Linked DNA regions of Hydrogenophaga sp. SL48. The protein of the gene in region 1 interacts with the protein of each later gene in a pairwise test. Links are inferred from orthologs where the notes say so. Each region holds a gene or a part of one and is shown on either strand. Other genes may lie near its edges.

Region 1 (6,069 bases):
GCTCGACCGTGTCGCCGATCTGCTCCATGTTGATGGTGAAGCTGATGATGTCGGTCCAGCGCCGGCCCTCCATCTCGTTGAGCTGCTGTCGCGAAATCTTGGTCAGGTAGTACTTGATGGCCGAATACAGGCCGTCCACCGTGTCGTCCATCTTGCGCAGGTCCTGCGCGAGCTGCAGGTCGTTGGTCTTGATGACCGTCATGACGCCGCGCAGCATGGTCTCGACCACATCGGCCTGGTGCAGCGCCTCGCGGGCCGCACACGAGATCGCCAGCGACGGTGTGGCGAGGGCGGACGGGTCGAGGTGGTTGGGACGGTTGAGCGCTGCGCCGGCCCCTTGCAGCGGCAGCAGCTTCTCGACCCACCCGGCGACCGGGCGCGTGAGGCCGATGAAAAACAGTCCCACCATGAGGTTGAAGCTCAGGTGGAACAGCACGGTCAGGGCTGCCGGGTCGGGCACGTGGGGCTGCACGAACTGAAGCCAGAACGGAATCAGCCAAGGCGCGATGGCCACGCCCATCAGCTTGAACAGCAGGTTGCCCAGCGGCACCTGGCGCGTGGCCCGGTTGGTGCGCGCGGTGGTGATCATGGCGAGCAGGCCGCTGCCCAGGTTGGCTCCCAGCACCAGGCCCAGCGCCACGTCCACCCCCACCACCTGCAGCGCCAGCGTGGCGGTGAGCAGCACGACGGCGAGGCTGGAGTAGGCCAGCACCGCGAGCGTGGCGCCCACCAGGATTTCCAGCATGCGGTCGCTGGTGAGCGAGGCCAGCATCAGCTGCACCGCCGGGTTGCGCGTGAGCACGGCGGTGGACTGGCTCACCAGCTGCAGCGCCAGCAGCATCAGACCCAGGCCGATCAGCACGCGCCCCACGTCGCCCGTCTGGGACCCCTGGCGCAGGATGAAGAGCGTGACGCCGATGAAAATGCACAGGGGCGAGAGCCAGGAGAGGTCGAAGGAGAACACCACGGCCATCACGCTGGTGCCGATGTCGGCGCCCAGCATCACGGCCAGCGCGGCGGGCAGGGCGATCAGGCCACGGCCCACAAAAGATGCGGTGATGAGCGCGGTGGCGGTGCTCGACTGCACCAGCGCCGTGACGCCCAGACCCGACAGCGCGGCGGTGAAGCGGTTGCCCATGCTCGCGGCGAGCACCTGGCGCAGCTTGCTGCCAAAGACCCGCAGGATGCCCGTGCGCACCAGGTGGGTTCCCCAGACCAGCAGCGCGATCGCCGCCAGCAGATTGAGCAGGTGTGTCATGTCTGGGGAAAACTATACGCCGCTGCGACGCGGAGAGCACCTGGCCCCTCCCCGGTGCGGGGGCAACGACTCGCGCAGCGTTGGCGTGTGGGGGCAACGATCCGGCGCCGGGCCGCCCCAAGCCGGATCAGCCCCCGTGGGGGGCAGCGACCCGCGAAGCGGCGGAGCGTGGGGGTCAACTTCTTTTCACGCGCAGGATCTCGTCCAGGATCAGAGCGATCGCGCCGATGGTGATGCCCGTGTCGGCCACATTGAACGCCGGGAAGTGGCCGCCCGGGAACAGGCCGGACAGGAAGGACCAGTGGAAGTCGAGCATGTCCACCACGTAGCCGTGCAGCACGCGGTCCACCACGTTGCCGATGGCACCGCCCAGGATGCAGGCGAGCGCGAAGGCAAACAGCTTCTGACCAGGGTGGGAACGCAGCATCCAGACGATGAACACCGCCGCCGCGACACCGATGCCGGTGAAAAACCAGCGCTGCCAGCCACCCGCCGAGGCGAGGAAGGAGAAGGCGGCGCCGGTGTTGTGCACCCGGACCACGTTGAAGAAGCTGGTGACATAGGTGCTGTCGCCGAGCCGGTAGTTGCCGAGGATCAGCGTCTTGGTGAACTGGTCCAGCAGCAGGATGGCGGCGGCCAGGCCGAGCCAGGGCCAGAGGGAGCCTTTGGTCTTCGCCATCAGGCCACCTTGCGGGTTTCACCCGCGCCCGTGCCCGCCGCTTCGGCCAGGTTGCTCACGCAACGGCCGCACAGCGTGGGGTGCTCGGCGTGTTGCCCGATGTCGTCGGCGTAGTGCCAGCAGCGATCGCACTTGGCGGCGGTGCTGGGCGTCACGCTCACGGCCAGTTCGGCGCCGTCCACCACGGCCACGGCCGAGGTGATGGTGACGAACTTCAGGTCGGCGCCCAGCGAGCGCAGCAGCGCCGCGTCGTCGGCACCGGCGGTGATGACGAGCGTGGCCTGCAGCGAGGCGCCCACCTGGCCGGCGGTGCGCAGATCTTCGATGGCCTTGTTGGCCGCGTCACGGATGGCGCGGATGCGGCCCCACTTGGCGAGCAGCGCCTCGTTGGCCGACGGCAGGGGAGAGAAGGTTTCGAAGAAGATCGAGCCCTGGTTCTTGTCGCCCGAGAAATGCGTCCAGGCCTCTTCGGCCGTGAAACTCAGGAACGGCGCCATCCAGCGCAGCATGGCGTTCGTGATCTGGTGCAGCGCGGTCTGTGCCGAGCGGCGTGCCAGGCTTTTCGGCGCGGTCGTGTACAGCCGGTCCTTCAGCACGTCCAGGTAGAACGCGCCCAGGTCTTCCGAGCAATACACCTGCAGCTTGCTCACCACCGGATGGAATTCGTAGACGTCGAAGTGCGCCAGGATCTGGGCCTGCAGCTCGCTGGCGCGGGCCAGCGCGTAGCGGTCGATCTCCAGCATCTGCTCCAGCGGCACAGCGTCGGTGGCCGGGTCGAAGTCCGACACGTTGGCCATCAGGAATCGCAGCGTGTTGCGGATGCGGCGGTAGGCGTCGACCACGCGGGCGAGGATCTTGTCGTCACCGGCGATGTCACCCGAATAGTCGGAGGAGGCGACCCACAGGCGGATGATCTCGGCGCCCAACTTCTTGTTGACCTCTTGCGGGTCCAGGCCATTGCCCAGCGACTTGCTCATCTTGCGGCCCTGGCTGTCGATGGTGAAGCCGTGGGTGAGCAGGCCGCGATAGGGCGCGCGGCCGTAGATGGCGCACGCCAACAACAGCGAGCTGTGGAACCAGCCGCGGTGCTGGTCGTGGCCTTCGAGGTAGAGGTTGGCCTCGGGCCCTTCTGCGTGCGCGGCGCCGTTGGGGTAGGCGTGGGCGTGGCTGCCGCGCAGCACGTGCCAGAAAGTGGAGCCCGAGTCGAACCAGACTTCGAGGATGTCGGTGCTCTTGGTGTAGTGCGGCGCATCGGCTGCGCCCAGGATCTCCTCGGCCGTGACGCGGCTCCAGGCCTCGATGCCGCCTTTTTCAATGATGTCGGCCGCCTGATCCAGGATCTCCATCGTGCGAGGGTGCAGCTCGCCCGAATCCTTGTGCAGGAAAAAGGGGATGGGCACGCCCCACGAGCGCTGGCGCGAAATGCACCAGTCGGGCCGGTTGGCGATCATGTCGCGAAGGCGGGCCTGGCCGTTTTCGGGGTAGAAGCTGGTGTGGGCGATGGCGTCGAGCGCGAGCTGGCGCAGGGTCTTGGGCGCCTTGTCTTTCGTGAACACCCCTTCGCCCTCATCCATGCGCACGAACCACTGCGCGGCGGCGCGGTAGATCACCGGCGTCTTGTGGCGCCAGCAGTGCGGGTAGCTGTGGGTGATTTTCACCGTGGCCATCAGGCGCCCGGCGTTCTTCAGCGCGTCCAGGATGACCGGCACGGCCTTCCAGATGTGCAGGCCGCCGAACAACGGGAAGTCGGGCGCGTAGGCGCCGTTGCCTTGCACCGGGTTCAGGATGTCGTCGTAGGCCAGGCCGTTGGCGACACAGGAGTTGAAGTCGTCCACGCCGTAGGCCGGCGCCGAGTGCACGATGCCGGTGCCGTCGCTGTCGCTCACGTAGTCGGCGATGTAGACCGGGGACAGGCGCTGGTAGCCTGCGTCCACGTCGTACAGCGGGTGGCGGAAGTTGAGGCTACCGAGCTGGTCACCCTTCATGGTGGCGAGCACGTTGCCCTGCAGGCCGAATCGCTCCAGGCATTTCTCCACCAGCGTTTCGGCCAGCACCAGGCAGCCCATGGGGGTGTCGACCAGGGCGTAGGTCAGCTCGGGGTGTGCGTTGAGCGCCTGGTTGGCGGGAATGGTCCAGGCGGTGGTGGTCCAGATCACGGCGAAGGCGGTTTTGCCCGCGGGCAGACCGGTCAACCCGAAAGCGGCGGCCAGCTTGACCGCGTCGTCCGTTTCAAAGGCCACGTCCAGCGTGTCGCTCTGCTTGTCGGCGTATTCGATCTCGAACTCGGCCAGCGAGCTGCCGCAGTCGAAACACCAGTACACGGGTTTCAGTCCGCGGTAGACAAAACCGCGCTCGATCACGCGTTTGAAGGCGCGGATTTCGCCCGCTTCGTTGCCCGGGTTCATCGTGAGGTAAGGGCGTTCCCAGTCACCGAGCACGCCCAGGCGCTTGAAGTCTTCGCGTTGCTGATCGATCTGCCCGGTGGCGAAGGCGCGGCTCTTGGCCTGCATGTCGTCGCGGCTGAGGTTGCGGCCGTGCTTCTTCTCGATCGCGTTTTCGATCGGCAGGCCGTGGCAGTCCCAGCCGGGGATGTACTGGGCATCGAAACCAGCGAGCTGTTTCGATTTCACGATCATGTCTTTCAGCACCTTGTTTACCGCATGACCCATGTGGATCTGGCCGTTGGCGTAGGGCGGGCCGTCGTGCAGCACAAACAGTGGGGCACCCTGGCGGGCGTCACGCAGGCGCTTGTAGAGGCCGCTGCCGTTCCAGTCGTTGACCCAGGCTGGCTCGCGCTTGGGCAGGTCGCCGCGCATGGGGAACGGCGTGTCGGGCATGTTCAGCGTGGCGCGGTAGGCGCTGGCTTCGGGCTTGGCCTCGTTCTTCGGGGCGGCGGGTTTTTCAGACATGGTGGTCGGCTTTCGAATTCGGGATCGGCAAAGGCGGGCTCGGTGGTGCGGCGTGGCGCACGGGGGTGGGGCGGGTCGCCCCGAGCCTGTCAGAGGGCGCGCGGCCCGGGGCTCGGCGCCCCGGCAGCGGCGTTAAATTCGGTCGCGGGTGGTCTGGCGGTGCGTCTGGGCGTGCAGCGACGCAAAAAACGCACGAGCGTCGTCGCAGTCCTTGGCGATGCCCCGGGTGAGGGCGTCCAGACCGTCGTACTTCAGTTCGTCGTGCAGTTTGTGCAGCAGTTCCACGCGGATGATTTTACCGTAGGCCTCCCCGCCGGGCAGGCGGGTGGCCAGCTCGGCGGGCCAGTCCAGGCAATGGGTTTCCAGCAACACGCGCCCGCCGTTCACATCGTCCGGGTCCAGCGAGGGGCGCACACCGAGGTTGGCCACGCCGTGCAATGGGTCGTCCCCCAGGCCATGCACACGCACGGCAAAGATGCCGCTGGCGGCCGGCTTCCAGTGCGAAAAGCGCAGGTTCAGCGTGCGGAAACCGTCGCCGGCTCCCGGGCGGCTCTCCGCCAGCTGGCGCCCGAGCTTGCGCCCGTGCACCACGTGGCCGCTGATGCTGAACGGGCGCCCGAGCAGAGCGGCCACGCGCTCCATGTCGCCGGCGGCCAGCGCCTCGCGCACGGCCGAACTGGACACCCGGGTGCCATGCACCTCGTAGCTCTGCATGCGCGCCACGTCAAAGCCGAGCGATGAACCGGCGGCGTCGAGCATGGCGTAGTCGCCCGCCCGCTGGGACCCAAAACGGAAGTCGTCGCCCACCAGGACGTATTTGACCCCCAGCGCCTTGACAAGGATGTCCTGGATGAACGCTTGCGGTTGCTGCGAGGCCAGGCGCGCGTTGAAGGGCAGCACCACGCACTGGTCCACGCCGCAGCGTCGCAGCTCTTCCAGCTTGTCGCGCAGCGTGGCGATGCGCGCCGGTGCCAGGTCGGGCTTGTGGTGCACGGCGGCGAAATAGTCGCGCGGGTGCGGCTCGAAGGTCATGACGCAGCTGGGCACGCCGCGGTGTTTGGCCTCGTTGATCAGCAAGGCCAGCATGGCCTGGTGGCCGCGGTGCACGCCGTCGAAGTTGCCGATGGTGAGGGCACAGCCTGGCGCGTCTTCGCCCGCAGCGGGCTGGTGCAGGCGGTTCCAGAGGCCTCGAATGATTTTCATGCGGTAATTCGGCGCGGTCG
Region 2 (5,649 bases), 4.3 Mb from region 1 along the record:
GCTGCCCAGCAGCGCCCAGGGCGTGAGCGGCAGGCCGCCGGGCAGGTCGTTCAGGCGCGTCCAGTGGCCGGTGTGGGCCGGGGCGCCGTGCCACAGGGGGAGCAGCGCGAAGCCGGGCGTGAGTGCCAGCGCAGCGGACAAACTGCGTTGGCCCACAAGGTCTGCGTGGGCACGCAAGGCCGTGGCCGGGTCCAGCAGGGCCGCCGTGTCGGCCTCGCGCGCGACGCGCAGCAGCGTGGGCAGCCAGCCGGTGTGGCGGTGGCTCCAGTCGAGCAGCCAGTCGGCACCGCAGGCCTGCCAGGCACGTTGCCAGGTGGTGGCCGGCATCTGCAGCAGCTGATCCTCCAGCCAGGCGAGCGTGGCGGGCCAGGGGTCGGCTGCGGCGGTGGGCGCGAGCAGCGGACAGGCCTGCAGGGCGGCCTGCGCCAGGGTGGCCCACGACCCCTGCGCGTCGGTGGCCAGCAGGCGCGGCCAGTCCAGGCCGATGCGGCGGATGTGTTCCTGCGCGGTCTCGGTGCGCAGGCGCTGCGCCACCTGCGAGGGCGCGGGCAGCAGGCCGGGCGCGGCGGCCTCGATGGCGAGCTGCGAACACAGGCGGTGCGCGTGGCTGCAGAGGTTGAACAGGCTGGCCGTCAGGCCGGGCAAGGCGCTCGCGGCCTGCCCGCGTGCGAGCCTTGGAGCCCAGTCCTGGCGGCTGCTCTGCAAGGCCAGCGGCAGCGGCGCGCCCGGCGCCACGCGCAGGCGGCCGGCCAGCGCGGACAGATCGTTCACCGGGGTGACCAAGCTCATGCGGATGCTCCCGCGTCCGGGCGGCGGGCCATGAAAAATCCGCGGCGCGGCGGCAGCGGCTCGGCCGCCACGGGCGGCACCGCGTCGGGTTCGGGCTGGGGACGGACCAGCGCCAGCGAAGCCTGCGCGGTCTCGCGCGCCAGGTCCTGGCCGGTGAAACCGTTCATGGGGGAGAACAGCGCACAGGTCTCGTGGTAGCCGATGGCGGGATCGTGTGCGCCGATGAAATCAAAGCGTTCGCTGCCGAAGTTCCGCACGAACTTGCAGCCCACGCGGTGGCCGTGGGGGAGGTTCATCGAAGGCAGGCGCAGCAGGCTCATGAACCAGGGCGTGATGAGCACCCCTTCGGCCACGGGCTCGGCGCCCTCTTCTCCTTCGGCCCACTCGAAGCCGACCGCCTCCACGCACAGGGCCGGGTTCAGCAAAGGGATGCCCACCATGCGCTCGGTCTGCACGTGGCGGTAGAAGTCCACCAGGGTCTGCACGCGCATGTCCAGCACACACCGCAGCGCCGGCTCTGCCGGGCTGCTGGTGAGGTCCCCCTGCAAGGGGGAAGACGCGGAGCGGCGCAGGGAGTTCATCTCAATCCTCCAGCATCAGGAACTGCTCGGCATCGCCATCGCAGTTCGGGCAGCGCCAGTGCGGCGGCAAGTCGGCGAACGGTGTGCCGGGGGCGATCTGCCATTGCGGGTCGCCGAGCGCCGGGTCGTAGACCCACCAGCAGATCTTGCATTCGAGGCGCGAGCCGGGGCGCAGCACATCGCGGTTGCCCAGGTACGAGCCTTCGAAGCCCTCGAATCCGTTGGAGAGGTCCGCGCCGGCCATGTTCACACCCCTTCGAGGTAGGTCACCACGTCGAGCAGGCGCTCGTGCGAATCGCGCAGGTCTTCGGGAGCGGCCATGGCCACCTCGGGCATGTCCACCACCTCGACCGTGTTGAGGATCACCTTGTCCATCGAGTTGTAGTACACCACGCGCCAGCAGTTGGGCAAGCGCGTGTTGGAGATGCGGCAGTTGCCGTAACCGCGCGAGAGCATGAGCACGCGGCCGGTGCCCAGGTGGTGGTCGAGAAAGCCGATGTCTTCGGGCGTGACCGGCAGCAGCGTGAGGTTGACCACGTGCGAGACCTGGCCGGGTTTCCATCCCGCGACCTGGTCGCGGATCTCTTCCACCAGCAGGGGCGCGTTCTGCACGTTGGGCGGCAGCGGGCCGGCCCACTGCGGCATGCTGCCCTGGGGCCACACATCGTCGACCGCGATGGCGCGCAGCAGCGCGGGCACCGGGCCGACCTCGATCACGTCGTCGATCAGCATGCGTTCGCCGTCCACCGTGCGGAAGGTGATGAGGCGCCACACGCCCGCGAGCACCGCCTCCTGGATGCGCACTTCGAGCGCGCCGTCTTCTTCGCGCACCAGGGCGCTGGCCTCGCCCTCGCCCATGATCTGGTTGACCAGCCGCAGGTCGGCCGCGGGCAACGCGGTCAGCGACACCTGGCCGCCCGGGCCGCGCTCGGCCGTGCGGTCGAGCAGCGCCAGCACCTGGTCCAGCACCGCGCGGGCCGCGTCGCGACCGGCCAGCTCTTCGGGCTCGGGCAACACCGGCGGGCGGTAGGTGTCCATGTCCTTGGGCATGGGCAGGTAGTCCAGCGACTCGTCTTCGGACTGGGTGCCCGGGCCGAGGGCGACGAGCGGAATGGGGAAGTCTTTCATGGGGTGTCCTTGGTGGTCTGTGGGGTTCAGTGGCAGCTGCTGTCGCTGCTGGCGCCAGCGCCGCCCTGGCTCACCACCGGGATGCCGATGGTGGGCGGGCGCGAGGGCGGCATGGTGAGCGCGGCGGCCACGCCGTTCAGGTACACGTCCCAGTCCTGCATGCCGGCGATGGCGGTGACGTACTGGCCGTCGCGAAAGAACAGCAGCGTGGGCCAGCGTTGCGAGCCGTAGCGGCGCGCCACCGCGTCCTCGTTGTCGCGCGGCACCACGGCGATCTGGAAGCGGTTGGGGAAGCTCTTCATCAGCTCGGGCAACACCGCCGCCACGTCCTGGCCTTCGGGGAAACGCACCGGGTCGCCGGCGAGCAGCACGACGCGGTCACCGCCGCCCGCGCTCCAGGCGGCCACGGTGGTCTCTTCGACCCAGGCGGCACCGAAGTCGCGCGCCAGACGCATCACCAGCGGGGGCGCGGGGTTGGTGTCGGGCACGGGCAGCGCAAAGGCACGGCTGGGGGTTTCTGTGGCAGTGTTCATGGGGTCTCCTGAGTGAAGTTTTAAAGCTGACCGGAGAGCTGTTTCAGCTGTTCGGCCGTCATCTGGGAAGGCAGGGTGAAGCCCGCGTCGCCGCTGGCATCGAAGCCCTGCATGGCGCCGAGCACGAGGTCCAGCGCGGTGTTGACTTCAGCGGCGCGGGTGGCGTCGATGCGTTCGCGCGCGTCGCCCAGGAACACCAGCAACCAGTCGCCGGGCTCCAGCGGACCGACCAGCGCCGTGGTGACACGGCGGCGCTCGCCGCGGCCTTCGCACCAGGCGTGGCCGGGCTCGGTGGTGGTGACCTGCATGGGCAAACCGATGCACATGGCTCAGGCTTCCTTGGGCATGAAGCGGTCGTCGCCGATCCGGCAGGCCGCGTCGGATGCGGGCCGTTGGGTTTCGTAGGCGGCCAGCGCGAGTTCGTCCAGGGTCACGGCCTCGCGTTCGCCCAGCGGCGTGCGGCGCGGTGCGGGCTCACCGCCCCAGCGCGCGATCTGGTCCACGCCCAGGGCCAGCGCCTCTTCCATCGCGGCCTTCACCACCGGGCGCAGGCTGCCGCCGTAGTCCTCCAGCTCCTGCGGCTGGCAGCCGATCAGCAACACGTTCGTCGGGTACTTGCCGGTGAGCTGCGCGAGCGACAGCACCTCCTGGAAACCGGTCTGGTGCAGGCTCATCTTCTTGGCGCCCATGAAGCGCGGCACGGCGTCGTCGCGCACCTGCTTCAGGGTGCCGGGTTCGAGGCCGTAGTCGATGGCGTCGAAGATCAGCAGCGCGTCGGCCGCCTGCACGTGCTGGATCAGGTACAGGCCCTGCGTGCCGCCGTCGATGAGCGAGACGTGTTCGGCGAACTCGAAGCGGCGCTGCAGCGCTTCGATGCAGCGCACGCCAAAACCTTCGTCGGCCCAGAGCAGGTTGCCGATGCCGAGCACCACGATGGTCTGCGGCTGGGCGGGGGTGTCACCACCGGGGTGACAGGTGGTTTCAGACGGAAGAAGGCTCATGGTGGGTGGTCCCGTCAAGCGGTCAGTGGGAGGAAGAAGGCGTCGGCGCGCACAGGCGCTTCCAGGCGTGGAAGCTGTCCCAGGCAGCTTGGTGCGCAAGCCAGAAGCCGGCGTCGATGCCGAACTGCCGCGCGCAGCGGATGGCGGTGTCGGGCGACATCGCGCGCTGGCCGTGCACCAGCTCGTGCAGCCGGCGGCGCGACAGGCCCAGCACGCGGGCCGCCTCGCTCTGGCTCAAGCCCAGCGGCGCCAGGCAGGTGCGCGCCAGCAGCCGCCCCGGGTGCATGGGCGTGCGCACCGGCACGCCCCGCGGGGGGATGGTCCAGCTGGCGGCGACCGGCTTCATGACTTCAGTCTTTAAACGTTCTGCGGCCAGAGATCATGGTCGAGACGATGCTCTGCCGACCCATGATGTCCTCGCGGATCGCGGCGTACACGTGCAGCGTGATGAAGATGATCAGCGCCCACATGCCCAGGTGGTGCCAGGTGTGCACGTCCTGGCTCTGGCCCATCAGCGGGATCACCCAGCCGAACATGCGCTCCTGCCACGAGCCCATCTGCGCGCCTTCGCCGTAGAGCGCGAAGCCGGTGACGATCATGAAGAGCGTGAGCATGAGGAAGCCCGAGAACATGGCAAAACGCGCCAGCGGGTTGTGGCCCACGTAACGGCCCGGCCTCGGGATCAGGAAGGCGTACCACTTGAGCATGGTGAGCACCTCGTTCCAGTAGGCCTTCTGGAAGACCGGCACCCAGAACATTTCGCGCGCGTGGTGGTTGCCCACCAGCGCCCAGTAGGTGCGACCGATCAGGCCCACGGCCAGCAGGTAGCCCGCCGTGAAGTGCGCGAAGCGGATGTAGCCCATGAGGTAGTGCGCGCTGGCCTCGCCCGGCATGGTCGGCAGCGGGCTGCCGATGAAGTAGCCGGTGAGCGCCAACACGGTGATGGACGCCGCGTTGATCCAGTGCCAGAGGCGCACGGGCGCTTCGTACACATAGACCGACTTGGTGGTCTGGCCGTGCGAGACGGCGCTTTCGTCGATGCCGGTGGCGTCGATCAGTTGTTCGGATGTGGTGGACATGGTGGCCTCCAGAAAACGGTTGCCGTGGATCGGGGTGGCCGTCAGGCCGCCAGCTGACCGAAGAGCACCAGGCCTGCTGAGCCCAGCAGCACGCCCAGGCCGCTCAGCGCCCAGCCACTGCGCTCGACCAGCGCGCGGCGGATGCCGAGACCCGCGACCACGCCGCCAACGTGCAGCGCGGCCGTGGTCAGCAAAAAGCCTGCGGCATAGCCCGCGAAGCCCGTGGCCGGTGTTTCAGCGCCGTGCGCCAGGCCGTGCAGCGAAGCCGCCGCGGCCACCAGCCCCAAGCCAACGGCCGCCGGCATCGGCTGGCGGGCCAGCACCAGCATGGCGCCGAACAGCACCACCGACAGCGCCACGCCCTGCTCCAGGAACGGCAGGCTCACGCCCGCCGCGCCCAGCGCCGCGCTCGCCACCAGCGCCAGCAGAAACGTGGCGGGGCCTTGCCAGGCCTTGCCTTGCGGCAGGGCCGAGACCGACCACACGCCCACGGCGACCATGGCCAGCAGGTGGTCCAGACCGAAGGGGTGAACCAGGC

What was found.
Region 2: the proteins of ileS (region 1) and IM738_RS22415 interact in binary tests that used the Escherichia coli proteins (3 or more experiments, as listed by UniProt). The link is inferred for Hydrogenophaga sp. SL48 from one-to-one orthologs.

Annotation. Positions count from the first base shown.
Region 1 is NZ_CP063400.1:436,025-442,093, forward strand. Bases 1,737-5,154 are described here. They hold ileS (isoleucine--tRNA ligase), read right to left. Parts: upstream 4,847-5,154; coding sequence 1,937-4,846; downstream 1,737-1,936. Other genes in these bases: lspA (signal peptidase II), read right to left, coding at 1,737-1,937; IM738_RS02105 (bifunctional riboflavin kinase/FAD synthetase), read right to left, coding at 4,979-5,154. Also shown: IM738_RS02090 (Na/Pi cotransporter family protein), read right to left, coding at 1-1,258; more of lspA, read right to left, coding at 1,434-1,736; more of IM738_RS02105, read right to left, coding at 5,155-6,049. UniProt on the Escherichia coli protein: Catalyzes the attachment of isoleucine to tRNA(Ile). As IleRS can inadvertently accommodate and process structurally similar amino acids such as valine, to avoid such errors it has two additional distinct tRNA(Ile)-dependent editing activities.
Region 2 is NZ_CP063400.1:4,726,899-4,732,547, reverse strand. Bases 2,197-5,194 are described here. They hold IM738_RS22415 (HyaD/HybD family hydrogenase maturation endopeptidase), read right to left. Parts: upstream 4,033-5,194; coding sequence 3,361-4,032; downstream 2,197-3,360. Other genes in these bases: IM738_RS22400 (HupE/UreJ family protein), read right to left, coding at 5,153-5,194; cybH (Ni/Fe-hydrogenase, b-type cytochrome subunit), read right to left, coding at 4,383-5,111; IM738_RS22410 (HigA family addiction module antitoxin), read right to left, coding at 4,055-4,378; IM738_RS22420 (HypC/HybG/HupF family hydrogenase formation chaperone), read right to left, coding at 3,052-3,357; IM738_RS22425 (hydrogenase), read right to left, coding at 2,525-3,031. Outside these bases: IM738_RS22445 (hypothetical protein), read right to left, coding at 1-789; [NiFe]-hydrogenase assembly chaperone HybE, read right to left, coding at 786-1,370; IM738_RS22435 (rubredoxin), read right to left, coding at 1,372-1,614; more of IM738_RS22430, read right to left, coding at 1,617-2,196; more of IM738_RS22400, read right to left, coding at 5,195-5,649.